4 regions of the Agrobacterium sp. A3-95 genome follow, and region 1 is predicted to be linked to each of the others. Evidence: riboswitches for the same ligand, from Rfam matches in the RefSeq annotation. Region 1 holds a riboswitch; each other region holds the start of a gene.
What was found. A riboswitch is a leader RNA that binds a small molecule or an ion and turns the genes downstream of it on or off. The one in region 1 is predicted to bind cobalamin.

Region 1 (5,552 bases):
TCTTCCCTCTCAGAACCAGACTCGTGTTGCAGCAACATGACAATGGCCGGTTTTTGTATGGAATATGACTGATGGCATCACGAAAACGCGAATAAGCCATGCCCGCATTTGCATAAGGGGGCGGCAAATAACGGCTGTACCACGGGAAAGTTTGTTGTATTCAGAGGGCCGGAATTGAACCAGACATGACGGTGGAAGACATGACCTCTCACGATAAGAACAACACGCCCGCCAACACGGCAAAGGCCGACATCGAGGAACAGGCGCTCTTTTTCCACCGCTACCCGCGCCCCGGCAAGCTGGAAATCCAGGCCACCAAGCCCCTTGGCAACCAGCGCGATCTGGCGCTTGCCTACTCGCCGGGTGTCGCCGCCCCCTGCCTCGCCATCCATGAAAATCCGGAAATGGCAGCGGAATATACCGCCCGCGCCAATCTCGTTGCAGTGATTTCCAACGGTACGGCAGTGCTTGGCCTTGGAAATATCGGCCCGCTTGCGTCCAAGCCTGTTATGGAGGGCAAGGCCGTCCTCTTCAAGAAATTCGCCGGCATCGACGTTTTCGATATCGAGATCGATGCGCCCGGCATCAACGACATGGTCTCCACCATCGCAGCGCTGGAACCCACCTTCGGCGGCATCAACCTTGAAGACATCAAGGCGCCCGAATGTTTCGAGGTGGAGCGCCAGCTGCGCGAGAAGATGAACATCCCCGTCTTCCACGACGACCAGCACGGCACGGCGATCATCGTCGCCGCCGCCGTCACCAACGCGCTGGAACTGGCCGGAAAATCGCTTTCGAGCGTCAAGATCGTTGCCTCAGGCGCCGGTGCGGCAGCCCTTGCCTGCCTCAATCTGCTTGTCGCCATGGGCGCAAAGAAAGAAAACATCTGGGTCCACGATATCGAGGGCCTCGTTTATGACGGCCGCAACTCGCTGATGGACGAGTGGAAGGAAGTCTACGCGCAGAAGACCGACAAGCGGGTTCTGGCCGACTCGATCGACGGCGCCGATGTCTTCCTCGGTCTTTCGGCGGCAGGCGTGCTGAAGCCGGAACTTCTGGAGCGCATGGCGGAAAACCCGCTGATCCTGGCGCTTGCCAACCCCAATCCGGAAATCATGCCGGAAGTGGCCCGTGCTGCCCGCCCGGATGCGATGATCTGCACCGGCCGTTCGGATTTCCCGAACCAGGTCAACAACGTGCTGTGCTTCCCCTATATCTTCCGCGGCGCGCTGGATTGCGGCGCAACCACGATCAACGAGGAAATGAAGATGGCCGCCGTGCAGGCCATCGCCGAGCTTGCCCGCGAGGAGGTCTCGGAAGTCGCCGCCAAGGCCTATAGCGGCGAAACGCCGATCTTCGGCCCGAACTACCTCATTCCCTCGCCTTTCGATCCGCGTCTCATCCTGCGCATCGCGCCGGCCGTTGCCCGTGCTGCCGCCGCAAGCGGCGTCGCCGCCCGGCCGATCAGCGATTTCGAAGCCTATCTCGACCAGCTGAACCGCTTCGTCTGGCGTTCCGGCTTCATCATGAAACCGGTCTTCAACGCCGCCAAGGTTGCCGAAAAGAAGCGCATCATCTTTGCTGAAGGCGAAGACGAGCGCGTGCTGCGCGCCGCACAGGTGCTTCTGGAAGAAGGCACCGGCATCCCGATCCTCATCGGCCGCCCGCAGATCATCGAAACGCGCCTGAAGCGCTTCGGCCTGCGTATCCGCCCGAATACCGATTTTGCGGTGGTCAATCCCGAAGACGATCCACGTTACCGCGACTACGTCGATGATTATTTCGCCCTGGTCGGCCGCGCCGGCATCAACCCGGAGGCGGCCCGCACCATCGTGCGCACCAACTCCACCGTCATCGGCGCGCTGTCGGTGAAGCGTGGTGAGGCGGATGCGCTGATCTGCGGTCTGGAAGGCCGTTACGACCGGCACCTGCGCGACGTGAACCAGATCATCGGCAAGCAGGAAAGCGTTCGCTCTTTCGCAGGCCTCAGCCTGCTCATCACCCAGCAGGGCGCGCTGTTCCTCACCGACACCTTCGTCAACAACGATCCGACCTCCGAAGAAGTGGCCGAAATGGCCATTCTCGCGGCAAAGGAAATCCGCCGCTTCGGCATCACGCCGAAGATCGCGCTCGCCAGCCACTCCAATTTCGGGTCGCGCGATTCGGAAAGCGCCCGCAAGATGCGCCGCGCCCTGAAGATCGTGCAGGCAGCGGCACCCGAACTGGAAGTGGACGGCGAAATGCAGGGCGGCTCGGCACTTTCGGAAGCGCTGCGCAAGCGCGCCATGCCCAACAGCGTGCTGACCGGCGAAGCGAACCTGCTGGTCTTCCCGAACCTCGATGCCGCAAACATCACGCTCGGCGTCACCCGCACGCTGACGGAGGGCCTGCATGTCGGCCCCATCCTGCTTGGCACGGCACTTCCCGCCCATATCCTGTCGCCCAGCGTCACCTCGCGCGGCGTTGTCAACATGGCGGCCTTTGCCGTCGTGCAGGCATCGCACCCTTCGGTCTGATGAAGGCGCATTAACGCAGTTTTGAACATGCTGTTGCCGCATTGCGGCAACAGCTTATGTTATCTTCCTGAAACACGGATTTCCCGAAGCATAACACCCTCGCCACCGGCCGGGGACATCGAACGGATCGCACCATTGACCCGGCGCCGCAGCATTATCGGCCTCCTGCTTCCCCTTGTTTTCATCGCCCCGGCCGCTGCTTTCGCGGATCAGGTCTGCGATACGCTTTATGCGCAGCTGCGCGAACCGCCGCGTGTCATCGGCAACACCGCCGAGGTACGGCGTTACGCCAATGCGCTCACCCGCCAGAACATCGAGATCCGCAGGATCAGGAACGATCTGCGCCGTTACGGCTGTTCATCCGCAAGCGTCACCGTTTATGGCAGCCCGAATGCCGAACTCTGCGCGGAGATCAGCGACGCGATGGCGGATGCGCAGAGCGAACGCGATGCCATCATCCGTGACCGCGACTATGCCATGGCGGCCCAGGGCAACGATGATGGCGACATCAGACGCCAGCGCATTCTCGCCGCCCTTGACGCCAATGGCTGCAGCGCCATTCCGGAAACGGAAGCGCGCCAGCCGACGGCACCCGATGTGACACGTTACCCCGACGCCTTCGGCGAACAGAGCAATCCGCCGGGACAGGCAGGGCTTTCGCCCTACCCCAATGCCGCTGCCGAAGGCGGGCTCAGGACGCTGTGCGTGCGCACCTGCGATGGCTCGTTCTTCCCCATCGCTTCCAATGCCTCGCCGCTCGATTTCCGTGCGCAGGCCGAACAATGCCAGAAAATGTGCCCGGGTACGCAGACGGAGCTTTATTTCCACTCCATGACGGAGCAGGAAACGGCTGACATGGTCTCGGCTGAAACAGGAAAGCCCTACAAGGACCTGCCGACCGCCTTTGCTTATCGAAATGCCTCAACGAAAGCCCCAGGCTGCGCCTGCAACATGGCCGCCTATCACGAGGAGATGAAGCAGCAGGAGGCAGCGCGGCCGGAAGCTGAGAAACCCTATTCCAGCATCACGACCATTCCATCACCGCAAGGTGACACCCCAAAAAAACCCACCGAACTGCAGCAGGCCGCAAGGCCGCCGGAACAACCGGTTCCGGAACGCGACTATGACCCGAACAACAGCAAGGTCCGCGTCATCGGCCCTAAATTCCTGCCCGACCAGACAGGCCGGATCGACCTGAAGAACCCGGCGCTGAAGGGCATTCAGCCGCAGCAATAGCTCCCATCAGGCACACGGTATGGAGTTGGCAACGCTCTATCTCACTCACAAGACGGTCGCGTCTTCTCTTTACCGCCCACCCCAGCGATTGCGAAACACCAGTTCCTCCAGCGGCACGCGCTGGCGCCAACCCTTCACCGCCAGTTCCGGCTCGGTGTAAAGTGTATCGACGCGGCCGAGGCATAGCCAGGCGACGATCTCGATGTGGTCGGGGATCTCCAGAATGGTGCGAATGTCGCTATCGTGGAAAATGCTGACCCAGCCGACGCCGATGCCTTCGGCGCGCGCTGCAAGCCAGAGGTTCTGGATGGCGCAGACGGTGGAATAGACATCGGTGCGCGGATTGTGGGTGCGGCCCAGCACCACCTTGCCGCCACGCGTCGGATCGCAGGTGACGCAGATGCTGAGCGGCGCCTTGCGGATGCCCTCAAGCTTGAGGCTGCGGTAAAGCGCCTGCTGCTCCCCCTCGAACATCGCCGTCGCCTCGCCATTGGCGCGGCTGAAGGCAACCCAGGCTGCCTGCCTGACCGCACCGTCAGTGACGAGCGTGAAATTCCACGGCTGCATGAAACCGACTGAGGGCGCGGAATGCGCCGCCTTCAGCAAGCGCTCGACCACATCTTCCGGCAATGGATCCGGAAGGAACTGGTCGCGCACATCACGGCGGGTTTCGATGGCACGGTAGATCGCCTCTCGCTCCCCCTCGGAAAACGGGTAGGCGGGCGAAAGCGCGTGATCGAATGCATCGGCGTCGAGCGAACTGGTCGCGAGTGGATCGGTCGGCATCGTCTATCCCCAACAATGCTGGCGCGCCGCCACGAAAACCGGCTCCGGTTTTCACCTGCACGACGCGCTGCTGCAACAACCTGCCGCCGTCCACGCGGTCTGGTCTATCCTGTCAGGCCGGTCTTCTGACTCGGCTTCATCCGCCCACTTTCGCCTTCCCGAATGGATTCAGTGGCATCAAGAAAAAGGGCATCCGCCTCACAGCGCTGGGCACGTTCCGGTCTTGCACCGGATTCCCGATTCTCCCGCCGTAAAGGGCAGGCACCTGACGAAGAAGCTTATGAGCAACAAAGATTGCAAATACAAGTATCTTGCGCAGCGATGCGGCAATGTGACCGTGGCCACCTCACCTGCGTATTGCGGCCTTCGGCCGCCGCGCAGACGCGCGCCGGCTGAAGCACCCTCTACCGCATCACCCAACGGGAAAATACCGCACATAAGCGAACTCATCCCCGTCCGGTGACCAGTTGGGCGAATTCATCGTTCCCTGCCCGCCGAAAAGGTCAAACAGCGTTTCGGCATTACCGCCCTCCATATCCATCAGCCGCACGCGCACGTTGAGGTCGCGCGGATGGTCGAAGACATCGGCGTCGTAGGAGACGAAGACGACCTTGTCACCGCTGGGGGACGGATGCGGGAACCAGTCGCCGTAGGCGCTGTCGGTGATACGCTCGACGGCCGAGCCATCCACCCGCACGCGCCAGATCTGCATCTGGCCGGTGCGGCTGGAGTTGAAATAGATCCATTCTCCATCCGGCGAATAATCCGGCCCGTCATTGCGGCCCTCACCATGGGTAAGGCGTGTCTCAACACCGCTGTCTATGTCCATGGAATAAATATCGAAAACCTGATCGCGAATGCCGCAATAGGCGAAACCTTTCCCGTCCGGCGACCAGCCGTGCCAGTAGGACGGAAGGTTCTTAGTCATCAGACGCGGCGTTCCGCCCGTCGAAGGCAGCAGATAGATGGCACTCTTGCCGAACTCCACCTTGTCGGAAATGGCATAAAGCGAAC
Region 2 (5,552 bases), on a different contig from region 1:
AGAGGCACACCCCAAGACCCGCAATACTGACCGGCAAAGCCAGCCAGACATCCGGCCAGCGCACGCCCGAAAGATTGCCCAGCAGCCAGAACATGATGCCGCGCGCCTGTTCGGCATTGGCGGATTTGGTGACGATGAACGACGTCATGGCGTTGAACAGTTGCGAACCGGCGACCCCCGCCAGGATGATGGCGCTGTTGCCGTGCCCTGCCCGCACCGCCAGAAGGCTGACAAGCGAAAAAGCCACAAAAGCTCCGATCAGGGCGCCGGCCGGCATCGTCAGGAACCCCGCCCCTAAGCCCAGAAGCGCCACGGCCACGGCCCCGGTTGAGGCGCCTGCGGAAATGCCGAGGATATAGGGATCGGCGAGCGGGTTGCGCAGAAGTGATTGAAGCACCGCACCGGCCAGCGCCAGCGAGGCGCCACAGCACGCGGCAACAACGGCGCGGCTGAGGCGGTAACTCCAGACGATGCCCTCATCTAGCGGCTCCAGCGGATAACCCGCATGGAAGACACGATTGGCAATGGTCTTTGCCACCACGTCGAACGGAATGGCAGTCTCGCCGATGGCCGCACCGGCCATCAGCGCGACGAGCAGCAGGGCGAGTGCGGCAAAAGCCAGACCCGCCCTGCCAAGATTGACGGAAAGACCGTTCACTTGGCGAGACCGGCTGTGGAAATCGCCTCGGCCAGCGTTTCAATGCCTTCGATCGTGCGGATGGTCGGGTTCATCGCCTGCGCGTCCATTTCGAAGACATGGGCCGCCTTGACGGCGGGCATGATGCTGGCAACCGGATCGGTAGCAAGGAACTTGAGCTTGACGGCGACGTCATCGGCGGGGAAACGCCGGCGGTCCATCTTGCCGGCAACGATCACGGACGGATTTGCCTTGGCGATGGTTTCCCAGCCAACAGTCGGCCATTCCTCATCGCTTTCGATAACGTTCTTCAGCCCGAGCGCGGACATGATGTAACCCGGCGCACCATTGCGGCCCGCCACGTAAGGATCGATATCCAGCTCGGCGCTGGAGAACCAGAAGACTGCTGAAATCTTGCCATTCGCCGAAGCGATCTTGGCGCGGGCGGCTTCCTCACGCTTTTTCAGGTCGGCAACGACTTCCTCGCCGCGATCCTGCACGTTGAAAATTTTCGCAAGGTCGCGGACCTCCTGGTAGATCAGGTCCATGGTGAAAACGGACTTGCGCACGCCGTCGCCGCCGCCGGAATTGTCCTTGCCCATGCAATCGGCAGGGGAGGTATAAACGGGAATACCGAGTTCGGCGAATTGCTCCGGTGTTCCGACAACGCCTTCGGGACCGATCTGCCACTGGAACTGCGTCGTCACGAGGTCCGGCCTCTTGCCAACCACCGCCTCGAAGCTCGGATCATTGTCGGCAAGCCGCTCCACCTTGGCATTGGCGTCTTCGTAACCCTTCAGAACCGGGCCGATCCACAGCGCCGTGCCTACCACCTGGTCGGCCACGCCGAGCAGATAGAGAACCTCGGTCGTGCTCTGGCCGACCGATACTGTGCGGGCGGGCGCCTGCTTGAAGGTGATTTCGTGGCCGCAGCTATTGATCGTCAGCGGATAGGTGGTTTCGGCAGCCTGAGCGGCACCGGCGGGCAAGGCCGCTAGTGCGACAGCCAGAAGACCGGCGGAAACCGGCAGGCGTTTGAAATGAAACATATGTTCTCCAGTCTAAATAAAGTGGCGTGATCCGCAGGCCGCGCGTCAAAACGCGTAGTGACAGAGCGACAACAAGTGTGGAGATGGAGAACGGGACTCTAAATACGTTTCCGCGGACGGAAAGGTCATAATCAGCTCCTCTTCCGGGCATCCCCGCCCGTAACGATGGTCAATATTATGACGGCAGGTCTCCTGGCTCGCGAATATGCGCCGTTCATCTGCCTTCCCGCACCTTGAAGGGTGCAGTGGCATGACGCTTTTCAGGCGTCACGAGGATGAGCGGCAATCCGCTTACAGTTGCGGGGGCAGCCACGGCATTGGGCGATAGAAATCACCCGCACCATGTTCCCTATTAATCCCTTTGCCCTTCGGCTTCAGGAACCGTCGCTTTCTGACATAAGGGGCAAGCGCCGGGGCGTCAATTGCGATAGTGCTGCTGCTCAGCACAAAGACGGACCCGCCAACGCGAAAATTTTTGTAGCGCCGGAAGGCGCCGGTTGCGGCGCGTCTTTGGACATGGTGGTAAGGGTTTCAATCACCACCAGCCCGGATTGCGCAATAAAATCAATAAAGAGACTATTGTCGCTGATGGTGTCGAGACGCACCAGCTCATCGTCCAGATCGGTAAAATGCCGCCTTACAAGCGCAATCGCATCCATGTCCGCACCCGCAACGACCGGACCGATAATGTGGCCCCGCCCTGCCGCACGGCGCAGCGCAAAAGCGGTAAGACGGTCCGCCTCAAACACACCGTAACCCGCATTCTGCGTCAAAAGTCGCTGCAAAACGTTCCGGCGCGAAACGCCAAAAGCCGCCCGGTCTAGTTCCACCACATCAGTCAGATGACCTGCGGATAACGGCTCTATTCGTTGTTTTCTGCCGGGCGGCGGTATCTCGAAAAGGCAATTCGCCCTTCCCCGGAACAGATATACTTTTTCCGTATCACCGGCAAAACCCAACCTTGAAAACAACCGCCGCGACGCTCCCGTCGCGTTCAACCGCAGGGAGACAGTGGGGAATTTTGCGACAAGTTTCTGCACAAGCCATGGTGCTACGCCATGCCCCTGCAAACGGGGCGAAACAATGACCATGCCAAGCGTCGCAAACCCCTGATCATAGGGAAAGAGCATCGCGGTTGCGACAACACGGTCGATCTCATCGAGCGCGGCGAGACCCACGCCGCATTGCCGCAGAAAACACCATTCATTCGCGTGATATCGCCATCCGACGGCCATGGAGAGTGCATGCAGATGATCGGCATCCACGTCCGCGATATCCACGGTCCGCAGCTCGAAACTATCGACTTTGAGCAGGTCCATAACCAACGGCCCTCATCCCCTACGGCTCACAACCTTCATTCGGTCCCGGCCTAGCCCACGACATCCGACGGTAGCCGGTTACGCCAGCACGAATTTTCTGAAAGCACTGGAAGGTCACAACAATCTACCGAAATCATTCGCATTTCAGCAGATAAACGTCGCAGTCCATTCTAAGCTTTCGGGATGACAATCCGGTCAGCGGAGACGACCATTGAACGCAATCGAAATCCTTGAGCGTCTCGTCGGTTTCCCGTCGGTCGTTGGAACCGCCAATGGCGATATTGCCGGCTGGATCGCCGATTATCTTGAAAGCCACGGCGCGAAAGTATCGCTGCTTGCGGGACCGGAGGGCGACCGCGCCAATCTCTTCGCCACCTTCGGCCCGGCCGATCGCGCCGGCTATGTTTTGTCCGGCCATATGGATGTCGTACCCGCCAGCGAGCCGGAATGGTCTTCCGATCCCTTTACACTGCGGGCGGAAAATGATCGTCTCTACGGGCGCGGAACCACCGACATGAAGGGTTTTCTGGCCACGGTTCTCGCCGCAGCGCCTGCATTTTCGCACATGGCGCTGAAACGTCCCGTGCATATCGCCTTTTCCTATGACGAGGAGGCGGGTTGCCGTGGCGTTCCGCATCTTCTCGCCAGATTGCCTGAACTGTGCGCCGCACCGGCGGGCGCAATTATCGGCGAACCGAGCAATATGCGGGCGGTTCGTGCACACAAGGGCAAAGCAGCAGCTCGCATTACCATCCGTGGCCGTTCCGGCCATTCGTCCCGCCCTGATCAGGGGGTGAATGCCATTCACCTGATGACCGGCATCATGGCAAAGGCCGTGGAGACGGCATATGAGCTGACGAAAGGCCCCTTTGAAGCGACTTTCGAGCCACCCTATTCCTCGCTGCAGATCGGCACGATGAAGGGCGGCCAGGCGATCAACATCATCCCCGATTTCTCGGCCATCGAGCTGGAAGCACGGGCGATTTCCGGCATATCGCCGCTTGAACTGCTCGGGCCGGTTCGCGCAAGCGTCGAGGCTCTTGCAGCAAAGGGTGTCGATATCGAATGGACGCCTATGAGCGATTATCCGGCGCTTTCGCTTGCAGCCAATGCTCCGCTTGTTCTGCTTCTGGAGGAATTGACCGGCACCCCCTGTCTCGCCGCCGTCAGCTACGGCACGGAGGCGGGGCTGTTCCAGGCGGCAGGCATCGACGCCATCATCTGCGGACCAGGAGATATCGGCCGCGCCCACAAGCCGGACGAGTTCATAACGACGGGCGAACTTTCGGCCTGCCAGTCGATGCTGGAAACACTCGCAAGCCGCTGTGCGGCTTGAACCTTCGGGAAGCATAGATTTCAGATGACGTTTCTCTTCAATTCCGACGCCAAGCGCGGCGAGATTTTCCGGCAGGCTCTAGCTGCAGAACTGCCTGATCTGCCGTTTTCGATGGATGCATCAACCGTCAATCCCGATGCAGTCCGTTACCTCATCACCTGGACGGTACCACAGGACATTGCCCGGTATCGCAATCTCGAAGTCCTGTTTTCGATTGGCGCGGGTGTCGACCAGTTTCACATCGAGGCGATCCCTGAGACGGTAAAGGTCGTACGCATGGTGGATGAGGGCATCATCCGCATGATGCAGGAATATATCTGCCTCGGCGTACTTTCCCTCCACCGCAACCTGCCGGTCTATTTAAACCAGCAGCGCCAGCAACTGTGGAATGCCCTGCCCCAGCGTCAGGCGGAAGAGTGCCGGGTGGGCGTTCTCGGCCTCGGCATGCTGGGCGTTGCTGCGCTGGAGCGGCTGAAACCTTTCGGCTTTCCGCTTTCCGGCTGGAGCCGCTCACAGCGTCAGATCGATGGCGTCACCTGCCATCATGGCGACGACGGCCTCAAATCCATTCTCTCCACCAGCGATATTCTCGTCTGCCTGCTGCCTCTCACCGAAGAGACCACGGGGCTTCTGAACTCCGAGCTTCTGGGGATGCTTCCCGAAGGGGCTGCTCTGGTTCACGCCGGGCGCGGCAAACAGCTCGATCATGACGCTTTGCTCGATGCACTCAACAGCGACAGGCTTTCAGGTGCGGTGATTGACGTTACCGATCCGGAGCCCCTGCCCAAAGACCACCGCTTCTGGACCCATCCGAAAATTCTTCTGACGCCGCATATTGCCAGCGTCACCCAGCCCCATTCCGCTGCCCGCACCGTCGTCGAAAATATCAAACGATACGAATCCGGTCTCGAACCGCTCGGCCTCGTTGACCGTAGCCGCGGATATTGATCCTACCGTTCCAAGAAAGGACACCCATGTCTCTCCTCAAGACCATCGACACCAATCCCGCCTTTGAACCGAAAGCCTCCAAGGCCCTGCCCGAACGCCTCATCGCCGGCGACCCGTCGTTCAAAACCTGGCCGCTAGATGAAGCCCGTGATGGCACCGTGCATACCGGCATCTGGGAAGCGACCCCCGGCGAAAGCCGCTCGATCAAGGGCGAGACATTCGAGTTCTGCCACATTCTCGAAGGCGTCATCGAGATCACACCG
Region 3 (5,552 bases), on a different contig from region 1:
AAGCAATGTTGAGCGAGCCGAGATTGCAGGAAATATCCTTGCCCATATGGCTGTAAGAGAGATCGTCGTTGAACTCGCTCGCCTCGCTGACCTGTAGGATTTCCGAGCAGAGATTGCTCATGCTGATACGGCCGGCGATCGGATTGGCGCGGTTAACCGTATCCTCGAACATGATATAGGGATAACCGCTTTCGAACTGGATTTCTGCGATGACTTGGAAGAACTCGCGTGCCTTGATCTTCTTCTTGCGGATGCGGCTGTCGGCGACCATTTCCTGATATTTTTCGCTGACGGAAATCTCGGTAAACGGCACGCCATAAACCCGCTCAACATCATACGGCGAGAACAGGTACATATCCTCGTTGTTTCTCGCGAGTTCGAAGGTGATATCAGGGATCACCACGCCGAGCGAAAGGGTTTTGATGCGGATTTTTTCGTCGGCGTTTTCGCGCTTGGTATCGAGGAAACGCATGATGTCGGGGTGATGGGCATGCAGATAGACCGCGCCAGCGCCCTGGCGCGCGCCAAGCTGGTTGGCGTAGGAGAACGAATCTTCCAGCAGCTTCATGACAGGAATCACGCCAGAGGACTGGTTTTCGATCTGTTTGATCGGCGCGCCGGCTTCGCGAATATTGGTCAGGGACAGTGCTACGCCACCGCCACGCTTGGAAAGCTGCAATGCTGAATTGATGGACCGGCCGATGCTTTCCATATTGTCTTCCACACGCAGCAGAAAACACGAAACCAGCTCACCGCGGCTTTTCTTGCCAGCGTTGAGAAAGGTCGGGGTCGCCGGCTGGAAGCGGCCGGAAATGATTTCATCCATCAGATCGCGGGCAAGCTGCTCGTCGCCACGCGCCAGAGCCAGCGCCACCATGCAGACGCGGTCCTCATAACGCTCCAGGTAACGCTTTCCGTCGAAGGTCTTCAGCGTATAGGACGTATAATATTTGAAGGCGCCGAGAAATGTCGGAAAACGGAACTTTCTGGCATAGGCCTCGTCGTAGAGGTCACGGACGAAATTGAAGGAATACTGGTCCAGCACCTCCTGTTCGTAATATCCCTCGGTCACGAGATAATCGAGCTTTTCCCTGAGATTATGGAAAAACACCGTGTTCTGGTTGACGTGCTGAAGGAAATATTGCCGTGCCGCAAGGCGGTCCTTGTCGAGCTGGATCTTCCCGTTTTCATCGTAGAGGTTCAGCATCGCGTTCAGCGCGTGATAGTCCAGTCCCGCGTCCAGGTGTTTTTGCGCAGCGGTTACTTGTTGTTTGGCATCCGTGTTGCGCACCGCGCTCGAGGTCAGCGTGTCCAAAATCGTTCCAATCCATGATTGACGTTGGCGACATCTTCCTCCGTGCCAAGAAGCTCGAAGCGGTAGAGAAACGGCACCGCGCATTTACGCGACACGATATCTCCGGCGGATGCGAAAGCTGCGCCAAAATTCGTATTTCCCGCCGCGATGACGCCGCGAATGAGATTTCGGTTTGAGGGCTCGTTCAAAAACCGGATAACCGGTTTCGGTACCGCTCCTTTCATGCCGCCGCCCCCATAGGTGGGGGTGACGAGAACATAGGGCTCCGACACGTGAGGAACGTCTTCCTCGGCGCCGAGCGGCAGGCGAAGCAATCGTCGCCCCAGTTTTTGAAGGAAGCGATGAGTGTTCTCAGACCGGCTGGAATAATAGACGATCAGCCCCATCGCATCGCCTCCTCAGCTGATCGAGCCAATCATGTCCGGACGGAAACCCGCCCAATGGCGTTCGCCGGCAACGACCACGGGAACCTGCATGTAACCGAGGCCGCGAACGCGATCGAGGGCATCCGCATCTTCGGAGATATCGACGATCTCGTAGCTGACACCGATGCGGTCAAGCGCACGATAGGTGGCAGTGCACTGGACGCAGGCGGGCTTGCTGTAAACGGTGACGGTCATTGTTTCCTCTTTCGAAGCCGCTTTTACGCACGGCTCAACATTGCCCGCCTGCAATCGCAAGCGGGTGGCGATGGTTCTGTCATTCTGGCGAGGCGCGCGGGTGAGGCCGCGTAAGATCGCTGCCTACGCCGACGAGCGTAGAAACTTATAAAAATGCACTGGCATGACTTCACCCCGAAGCTTGTTCTGGAGGGGGCAGAAAAGGGCGCACGCAATTCATTTGCGTCATACACCTTCCTTCCGGACACCCCGCCCGTGGACGTTTTCGCTCAAGGCAGGTCTCCTGACTTGCGGGTCAAAACATCCATTCCCACCTTCCCGGAGCTTTTAGCGCCAGTGGCTCAAATCGGAACGATGCTCACCGCTTACAGTTGCGGGGGCAGTTTCGGCATTGCTTCACCATAATGGTGTTGCGCACCGAATTCCCGTCTTAGCTTCCGACGCTTGCGAATCGAAAGAACCTTGAACACCACATATAGTATATGAGGAATTTTTTTCGTCAATAATTAGACATGCGAAAGCCCCACCCTGTGGATCAAAAAGATTCAACACATGGTCAACAAAGGCTTAACGGTGAATGCTCGATGCCGCCTACGGACGGAAGCGGCGGGTTATTCCCAGATATCGATGCGAATATCGGCGGGGCGGGAGTTCTCAATCACCCGCTTTCCGTTGGGAAGATCATTTTCGAACAGTTTGGCGTGAATCTCGGTCGCATCGAGACCATAGCCCTGCCATCTATCCCGCAGGCGTTCCTCGAGCACCGCAACGGATGGGCCTACGAAGACGGTAAGATCGAAGCTGCCGGAAAGCTTCGTCCACGGCGCCTCGTTCAACAGCAGATAGTTGCCTTCGGCAAGGATCAAGCGTGTTTCTGGCGCGATGGCGCGAGCGGAGGCAATGGCTATTTCGCGGGAGCGGTCAAAAACCGGGACAAGAACTTCCTGCCCGCCCTGACGAACTGCGGAGACGATATCAAGAAAGCCGCGCACGTCGAAGGTCTCCGGTGCGCCTTTTCGCGGCAAGAGCCCCCGTTCTTCCAGAATACCGTTATCCATATGGAAGCCGTCCATGGGCAGGACAGCCGCGGCCTCGCCGCGCGCCACGAGGGCACCGCACAGGGCATCCGCCAGCGTGGATTTGCCGGCCCCAGGGGGACCGGCAATGGCAATGATAAAACGAGATTTATCCTCTGCCCGCCGAAGAACGTCTTCGACGATCGTTTCAAGCTTCAACGTCATGCGGCCAGCGTTTCCTTTGGCGCTTCCTTGGCGCCCGTCATGAAGGCGACGGCGTCGGACATGGTATAGTCCTTCGGATTGATGACGCATAAACGCTTGCCCAGCCGATGAATATGAATCCGGTCAGCAACCTCGAAAACATGCGGCATGTTGTGCGAGATGAGAACGATCGGTAGCCCTCGCGCGCGCACATCCAGAATAAGCTCAAGAACGCGGCGGCTTTCCTTGACGCCGAGCGCCGCCGTCGGTTCGTCAAGGATGACGACCTTGGAGCCGAAGGCGGCTGCACGCGCCACCGCAACACCCTGGCGCTGGCCGCCGGAGAGGGTTTCCACCGCCTGATTGATGTTCTGGATCGTCATCAGGCCGAGTTCAGAGAGTTTCTCACGGGCAAACTTTTCCATCGCCGGACGGTCCAGTGCCCTGAACAGGCTTCCCTGAATACCGGGTTTGCGGATTTCACGGCCGAGAAACATATTGTCGGCTATGGACAATGCGGGAGACAGCGCAAGGTTCTGATAAACGGTTTCGATACCAGCCTTGCGCGCCTCGATCGGCGAGCGGAACTGTACCGGCTTGCCTTCAAGCTTGATCTCCCCTTCATCGGGTGTCACCGCACCGGAAATCGCCTTGATGAGAGAGGATTTTCCAGCACCGTTATCACCGATGACGGCGAGGATTTCGCCCGGATAAAGGTCAAAATCGGCATTGTCGAGCGCAGTCACACGACCGTAGCGTTTAACGAGATTGCGTGCTGTGAGGATAGGTTCTTTTGCCATCAGCCTGCTACCTTTCTGATCCACTGGTCGATTGCGACAGCCAAGATGATAAGGACGCCGATCAACAGATAGGTCCATTGTGGGTCTGTTCCGATAAGTCGCAAGCCAAGAGAGAAGACACCGACGATGAGCGCGCCGAAGATCATGCCCATGATAGAGCCGCGTCCGCCAAACAGCGATATGCCGCCGATGACCACTGCGGTGATGGATTCGATGTTGGCGAACTGACCGGCGGTCGGCGATACCGAGCCGATGCGGCCGATGAGAGCCCAGCCCGCGAAGGCGCAGATAAGCCCGGAAAGTGTGTAGACAGTCGTCAGCATGCGCTTGACGTTAACGCCGGCAAGTTCGGCTGCGTCGGGATCATCACCCACTGCATAGAGATGTCGACCCCAGGCGGTGCGGTTCAGCACATACCAGAGCAGGGCAACCAGCAGAACCATCGCAATGACGCCATAGGTGAAGACGGCGCTGCCGATGCGGACATTGTTGCCGAAAAACTGGAGAATGGGCGCCTGTTGGACGATATCCTGTGAGCGGATCGTTTCGTTGGCCGAATAGAGGAAATTGGTGGCCAACACGATCTGCCACATGCCCAGTGTAACGATGAAGGGCGGCAGCCGCATGCGCGAAACCAGCACGCCATTGATAAAGCCACAAAATGCGCCGACTGCGAGACCGCAGATAATCGAGAGTTCGGCAGGCAAACCATAGCGGAACGTAAACTGTCCCATGACGACGGAGGACAGAACCATGATCGCACCGACCGAAAGATCGATACCCGCAGTCAGAATGACCAGCGACTGTGCCGCGCCGACGATGCCGACGATTGCCACCTGCTGAAGGATAAGGGTCAGCGAAAAGGCCGAGAAAAACTTGCCGCCCAGGGTCATGCCGAAGACAGCCAGCGACAACACCAGAACGATCAGCGGTACGGCCGCCGGGCTGGAATGCAGAAAGTGCTGGAATTTTTCAAGCAAACTCTTGTTGTGCGTATCGAAAGCAGCGACCTGGGTCGAACTTCCCGACAGCACTTTTTCAAATTCATTATGCGGTTGAGCCCGCACTGGCTGATCGCTCATGGATTTTCCTCCCGATCGCTCCATCGCATCAGCCCCGAACCCGGGATTATTTTCCAGAGGGGACAATGCGTAGATTCAAACTGTTGAGAAGCGTGCCTCAGTTACGTCCACGGACGCCGGGCGCGCTCGTTTGTTCCTGTCCGATCACCCAGATCGTTCTTTTAAACCATTCCGGTTCAAGGGCGGGGGCAAATTGCCCCCCGCCGATTTCAACGGTGAAGTATCAGCCCCAGCACTTCTTCAGGCCTTCCTTGGTGTCGATCGAATCGAGACCCTTGACCGGCTTGTCAGTTACCAGCGTTACGCCGGTGTCGAAGAAGTTCTTGCCTGCGGTCGGCTTCGGCTTTTCACCGGTGTCGGCAAACTTCTTGACGGCTTCCACGCCGAGTGCCGCCATCAGCAGCGGGTATTGCTGAGACGTTGCGCCGATCACGCCTTCCGCAACGTTCTTGACACCAGGGCAACCGCCATCGACTGAAACGATCAGAACATCCTTTTCGCGGCCGACGGCTTTC
Region 4 (5,552 bases), on a different contig from region 1:
TCGAAAACTGTTTTGGGAGATACTGACATGAGTTACGCCGAAAATCTCTGGCTTTTCTTTCTGGTCCTGTTCGGCATCATCATCCTGCCGGGAATGGATATGCTGTTCGTGCTGGCAAGTGCGTTGACGGGTGGCAAAAGAACCGGGCTTTCCGCCGCAAGTGGCATGAGCGCCGGCGGCATGGTGCATTCACTTTACGGTGCATTGGGCGTCGGCATGCTTGCCGCCTGGATGCCGTCGCTGTTCCTGCCGCTGCTGGTCGCCGGCGCCGCTTACATGGTCTGGATCGGCGTCGGCCTGATGCGCAGCGCTATCACCGTCAATGGCGATGAGGCGCAGGCGAGCGCCTCTGTCAGAAAGGCGTTCTGGCGGGCCGTGCTCACCTGCCTTTCCAATCCGAAAGCCTATCTCTTCATGATGGCGATCTATCCGCAATTCCTCAAACCCGACTATGGTCCAATCTGGATGCAGGGGCTGGTAATGGGCGCGATGGTGGCCATCACGCAGTTCACGGTCTATGGCGCTCTGGCGCTGACGGCGGATAAAAGCCGGGCATGGCTCGTTTCCTCGCCTGCCGCGACGATTTTCATCGGCCGCGCCGCCGGTTTCATGCTGATTGCCGCAGCCCTGGTTACGCTTTGGGAAGCACTCTCCTAGACTTCTGTTTTCTTGGGGAAATTCACTGCAATGTGACTTCTTTTCGCCATGCGGAAAGGGCATCCTCGCGCCGTTATCGCGCGTTCGGCATCTGCCGGAATCAAGGAGAGAGTGTATGAAACTGAAAACCATCGCGGCGGCCATGCTTTTCGGCTGTCTTTGCGCCGGAGCGGTCTACGCTGCCGGCGAAGTCGAAAAACGTGAAGGCATGATGAAGCAGATCGGCGGCTCCATGGGGGCGCTTGCTGCCATCTCCAAGGGCCAGAAGCCTTATGACGCCGAAGCCGTAAAGGCTGCCGTGACGACCATCAGCACCAACGCCAAGGCTTTCCCCGACCAGTTTCCCCCGGGCAGCGAGACCGGCAGTGCTGCGGCACCCGCGATCTGGGAAAATTTCGATGACTTCAAGTCCAAGGCCGCCAAGCTCGGTGCCGATGCGGACAAGGTCCTCGCCAGCCTTCCCGCCGATCAGGCAGGCGTCACCGCCGCCATGCAGACCCTCGGTGCCGATTGTGGTGCGTGCCACCAGACCTACCGTCTGAAGAAGTGATCCTATTAAGAACGCCGCTTCCCGGCGGCGTTTTTTTCAGCGGGAATGATGCCTGATCTCATCAGGTGATAATGGGGAGAGGGGTCATGGCCTCCATTTGGACGAAGCTCGCGGGCGGGATCGCGGTGGCGGCCATTGCCGGTTTCGGCATTTTCGCCTGGGTCACCGCGCCTGTGCGTCAGGCACCCAGCCACTGGGTGAGCCTTGGCGAGCCGGACCTTGCCAATGGCGAAACGCTGTTCTGGGCGGGCGGCTGCGCAAGTTGCCATGCGGCACCAGATGCCAAGGGCGATGCGCTTTTGACGCTTTCGGGCGGGCAAGCGTTGAAAAGCCCCTTCGGCACCTTCCATGTGCCCAATATTTCCTCCGATCCGCAGCATGGCATTGGCGGCTGGACGCTTTCGGAATTCGGCGATGCGATGACGCGCGGCGTCGGCAAGAACGGCGAACATCTCTACCCGTCCTTCCCTTACGCCTCCTATGCCCGCATGACGCAAAAGGACATCAACGATCTCTTCGGTTATTTGCGGGTTCTGCCCGCCAGCCAGAATGACGCGCCGGATCATGAACTGCCGTTCCCCTTCAACATGCGCATGGCATTGGGCGGCTGGAAATTCCTCTATTTCGATACATCCGCGCCACCCCGCGTCGAGCTTGCCGATGCCAATGCCGAATTGCTGCGCGGCCAATATCTGGTGGAAGGCCCGGGCCATTGCGGCGAATGTCACACGCCGCGCAATGCGCTTGGCGGTTTTCTCGATGGCAAATGGCTGGCCGGTGGTCCCAATCCCGAAGGCGAGGGCCGCATTCCCGATATTACCCCCGGCTCGCAGAGCGTCGGAAGCTGGGAGGCGGCCGATATTGCCAACTATCTGGAAACCGGCTTCACCCCGGAATTCGACAGCGTCGGCGGCTCCATGGTCAAGGTGCAGCAGAACATGGCGCATCTGACGGCCGAAGACCGCAATGCGATCGCCGCCTATCTGAAGGCCATCCCGGCACGGTAGCCCTTTGCCGTCATGCCGGACTTGATCCGGCATCCAGCCACGGCGCGCAATTCTCACGCCGGCCTGCCATTGACTCGCACCCGCACCCATCGGATAACGATCCTGTGATGGTTCCTTCCGGGCGTTCCGGAAGGTGAAAAGGGAACACGATAGGGAGACATCCTCATTCGTGGCTGCCCCCGCAACTGTGAGCGGAGAGCCTGAAACGAAATGCCACTGGTAAGCATCTCGCCGGATATGGGCGAGGGCAATGCCGGGAAGGTGTTTCAGGTTTTGACCCGTAAGCCAGGAGACCTGCCATCACGGAAATGTCCATGCCGGCGGGGTGTCCGGAAGAGCGGAATTTCAGGGTGGTGGCGCTTGAACGTGCCGCCCTGTGTCAGTCTCGTATCCCCGTGGTGAAGTGTATCGCATGCGGCTGCACGGCGTTTGCCGTTCCGCCGCGTCTAAAGGCGCGGGGTCGCGCCGTAAGAGGGGTCACCATGTCCATCAACCAGAATACGGCAAATGCCGCCGTTTCAGCAAAAACGGGCAGCTTCGCGCAATCGCTGACGGCGATCGTGCTTGGCCTGTTCGTCGTCGGTTTTGTCGGCTTTTCGCATGTGGAAGCCGTTCACAACGCCGCGCATGACACGCGTCATGCCAATGCTTTCCCTTGCCATTGAGGGGGGAAGCATGTCGTTCTTTCGCAATATCGTTTTTACCGCCGTCCTCGTCGGCATCGTTGGCGGCTTCGCCGTTTCGGCCATGCAGGCTTTCGGCACCACGCCGCTGATCCTGAAGGCGGAAACCTATGAAAATGCCGGTGGCGAAGCGCCCCACAGCCACGATGCTCCGGCCACGACCGGCGCTGCCGTTCCCGCGCACGAGCATAATGAGGAAGCCTGGTCTCCGGCCGACGGCTTCGAGCGCACCGCCTATACGGTCGCCGCCAACGTGCTGACCGCCATCGGTTATGCGCTGGTGCTCACCGGCCTCATCTCGCTGCGCGGCACCAATGCCGGCTGGCGCGAAGGCCTTTTGTGGGGTGTGGCCGGTTTTGCCGCCGTCATGCTTGCGCCGATGATCGGCCTGCCGCCGGAACTGCCGGGCAGCCCGGCGGCCGCGCTTGAGGCGCGTCAAATCTGGTGGCTTTCGACGGTTGCGGCGACCGCAGGCGGCATCGCGCTGATCGCATTCCGCCGCGAACCCTGGGCAATCGTGCTCGCACTGGTGTTGATCGTTGCTCCACATGTGGTGGGCGCGCCCCTGCCGCCGGAAGGTGAACATGCGCTGGCACCGCTGCCGCTGGAACGACAGTTCATCGTCGCCGCCACCGTGACCAGCTTTGTCTTCTGGGCCTTGCTCGGAACATTGAGCGCGTTTTTCCTGAAGCGCTTCCAGCAGGCTTAAATCCATGAAGGACGCAGCCGAATGGAGTGAGGAACTCGACGCGCTGCGTTTTGCCGTTCCCGGTCACGGCGCTTTCTGCGCCGTGCACCGCCTTGCCTTCAAGGCAGTCCTCGTCGTCAGCCCGGAACGGGAAGCGGCGCTCGCCTATTTTCATGAGAATGAGGCTGCCTTTACGGCCGCAGCCCTTGCCAAGATAAAACGCTCGGCTTTACCGGCCGGTCGCAGTCTGCATCTCAACAGCCGCGATATCCGCCGTGCGATTGCGGGGGAGGGCGGGGATGTCGTGCCCCGTGTCTGCCGGGTGCTTGATCAGGGGTGATTTGTGATGGTCTCGCGGCTTAACTTCTCCACCACCCTCATTCCAGTGACAAGCACAGGAATGACGATGAGAGGATCCGCAAAACTCCCGACACCAAGGTGAGCCTCACCGGTGCTCCGCCGCGAAAACCTGAAGTTCCGCCTCGGCTTCCGGACCAAAGAGGCCGAGGTGTTTCAGAATTTCCACTGCGAAACTGACGGGTGCCTGCCGGCTGCGGTTACGATGCCGCCATCGCTGACCGCCTTCGGCTGGTCGCGATAGAGCGCTTCGCCGCGATAGGACGGATAGGCCTTGTGAGAGGCGAGCGAATTGCCGGTATGGGCGACGTCATCAAGGGCGCCCGTGCCTGCAAGCGCGCTGGCAGCCGCGCAGATGCCGGCAACCAAACGGCCCTTCTCGCGAAACCGCTGTACCAGCCCGCCAAGATCGGCAGCCGTTCCCTTTTCCCAGCTGAGACCGCCGGGAATGACGAGCGCATCGATGTTAGCAGGATCAAGCGCATCATAGGATGTGTCGGGCGTAACGTTGAGCCCGCCCATTGAAACCACGGGCCGGCCATCCGGGGTTGCGTAAACGATCTCGACGCCGAGATAGCCGCGCGCGGCGGCGGCAAGCAGCGCCGGTTCCCAGTCCGCAAAATCCTGCGCAAGCGCAATGGCAATCCGTGTCATGACCGTCTCCAAAGGTTGCAATCAGGCGATAGACTGCATGTAGCGCATGCCGGTGACCGGGCGCGGCGCGAAATCCATGCTTTCGTAGAAACGATGCGCGGCGACATTGCCGGTCGTGGCGCTGACGGAAAGATAGTCGCAACCGAGGCGCTTGGCGATATCGCGGGCGCGGGAAACCAGGTGCTGGCCGGTGCCATGTCCGCGGTGACCGTCACGCACGAAAAGATGGTGTAGCTCAAGCCCGCGGCGGCCTTCCTGCGCCCTGTAGAGCGGCAGCATCAGGGCGTAACCGATCAATGCGCCGTCGGCTTCCGCCACCAGCCCATGCACCCAGGGAAGCGGGCCGAACAGGTCGCGTTCCAGTTTTGCCGGCGTAATCGCCGCCGCATCGCCATGAAAGGTGGCAAGCAGGGTGATCATCTCATTGAGCTCAGGCAAATCGGTCTTGCGCGCGCCACGAATGATGACGACGGGCGGTCTTTCCAGTGTAAGGGAACTATCTTCGGTCATTTTTCTGGTCCTTCGGTTTTATCGGTGCCGTCAGGACGCTTGAAAAACAACAAAGCCGCCTGACGGCGGCTTGTTGACAAAATGATCTGTCGAGCCGCCCTTTACAGGTAGGCCCAAAAGTACGAGCAGGAGATGGGTGCGCGTTCGTTGATCATGTCCATGCAATGCGCTCGAATCTGAAATCTGTCAAGCCTGCTCTTCAGCATCAATGCTCCCCTTCGCACATGCCATGGTCGGAAAGCGCGCGGATGACATAACAATCCTCGATCGAATGACCATGGCAATGGGAGACGATACGTTCCAGCTCATGCTCGAGCTTTTTGAGGCTGGTGATTTTTTCGCGCACATGGGCGAGGTGTTCGGCGGCAATGCGGTCCGCACCCTCGCACGGCATTTGCCGGTGCTGGCTGAGCGCGATCAATTCTCTGATGGCGTCGATATTGAGC

Region 2: linked by a shared signal. The riboswitch ahead of ACQZ5Y_RS08265 (ABC transporter substrate-binding protein) and the one ahead of bluB (5,6-dimethylbenzimidazole synthase) in region 1 are both predicted to bind cobalamin.
Region 3: linked by a shared signal. The riboswitch ahead of nrdH (glutaredoxin-like protein NrdH) and the one ahead of bluB (5,6-dimethylbenzimidazole synthase) in region 1 are both predicted to bind cobalamin.
Region 4: linked by a shared signal. The riboswitch ahead of ACQZ5Y_RS01755 (CbtB domain-containing protein) and the one ahead of bluB (5,6-dimethylbenzimidazole synthase) in region 1 are both predicted to bind cobalamin.

Annotation. Positions count from the first base shown of each region.
Region 1 covers NZ_JBNWDR010000004.1:339,255-344,806, reverse strand. Annotated here, with positions in the region: gene ACQZ5Y_RS13940 (NADP-dependent malic enzyme) at 201-2,516, shown strand; gene ACQZ5Y_RS13935 (DUF2865 domain-containing protein) at 2,652-3,752, shown strand; gene bluB (5,6-dimethylbenzimidazole synthase) at 3,822-4,538, opposite strand; cobalamin riboswitch at 4,637-4,822, opposite strand; gene ACQZ5Y_RS13925 (TolB family protein) at 4,951-5,552, opposite strand, start outside.
Region 2 covers NZ_JBNWDR010000002.1:575,107-580,658, reverse strand. Annotated here, with positions in the region: gene ACQZ5Y_RS08270 (iron chelate uptake ABC transporter family permease subunit) at 1-658, opposite strand, end outside; gene ACQZ5Y_RS08265 (ABC transporter substrate-binding protein) at 655-1,686, opposite strand; cobalamin riboswitch at 1,852-2,087, opposite strand; gene ACQZ5Y_RS08260 (GNAT family N-acetyltransferase) at 2,127-3,005, opposite strand; gene argE (acetylornithine deacetylase) at 3,217-4,341, shown strand; gene ACQZ5Y_RS08250 (2-hydroxyacid dehydrogenase) at 4,366-5,289, shown strand; gene ACQZ5Y_RS08245 (cupin domain-containing protein) at 5,316-5,552, shown strand, end outside.
Region 3 covers NZ_JBNWDR010000001.1:1,102,727-1,108,278, forward strand. Annotated here, with positions in the region: gene nrdE (class 1b ribonucleoside-diphosphate reductase subunit alpha) at 1-1,315, opposite strand, end outside; gene nrdI (class Ib ribonucleoside-diphosphate reductase assembly flavoprotein NrdI) at 1,303-1,701, opposite strand; gene nrdH (glutaredoxin-like protein NrdH) at 1,714-1,935, opposite strand; cobalamin riboswitch at 2,192-2,415, opposite strand; gene ACQZ5Y_RS05495 (nucleoside triphosphate hydrolase) at 2,547-3,176, opposite strand; gene ACQZ5Y_RS05500 (ATP-binding cassette domain-containing protein) at 3,173-3,955, opposite strand; gene ACQZ5Y_RS05505 (ABC transporter permease) at 3,955-5,037, opposite strand; gene ACQZ5Y_RS05510 (sugar ABC transporter substrate-binding protein) at 5,261-5,552, opposite strand, start outside.
Region 4 covers NZ_JBNWDR010000001.1:338,472-344,023, reverse strand. Annotated here, with positions in the region: gene ACQZ5Y_RS01770 (LysE family translocator) at 28-657, shown strand; gene ACQZ5Y_RS01765 (c-type cytochrome) at 773-1,207, shown strand; gene ACQZ5Y_RS01760 (c-type cytochrome) at 1,294-2,214, shown strand; cobalamin riboswitch at 2,306-2,530, shown strand; gene ACQZ5Y_RS01755 (CbtB domain-containing protein) at 2,697-2,879, shown strand; gene ACQZ5Y_RS01750 (CbtA family protein) at 2,890-3,606, shown strand; gene ACQZ5Y_RS01745 (hypothetical protein) at 3,611-3,925, shown strand; partial or broken gene ACQZ5Y_RS01740 (type 1 glutamine amidotransferase family protein) at 4,031-4,596, opposite strand; gene ACQZ5Y_RS01735 (GNAT family N-acetyltransferase) at 4,618-5,106, opposite strand; gene ACQZ5Y_RS01730 (MerR family transcriptional regulator) at 5,312-5,552, opposite strand, start outside.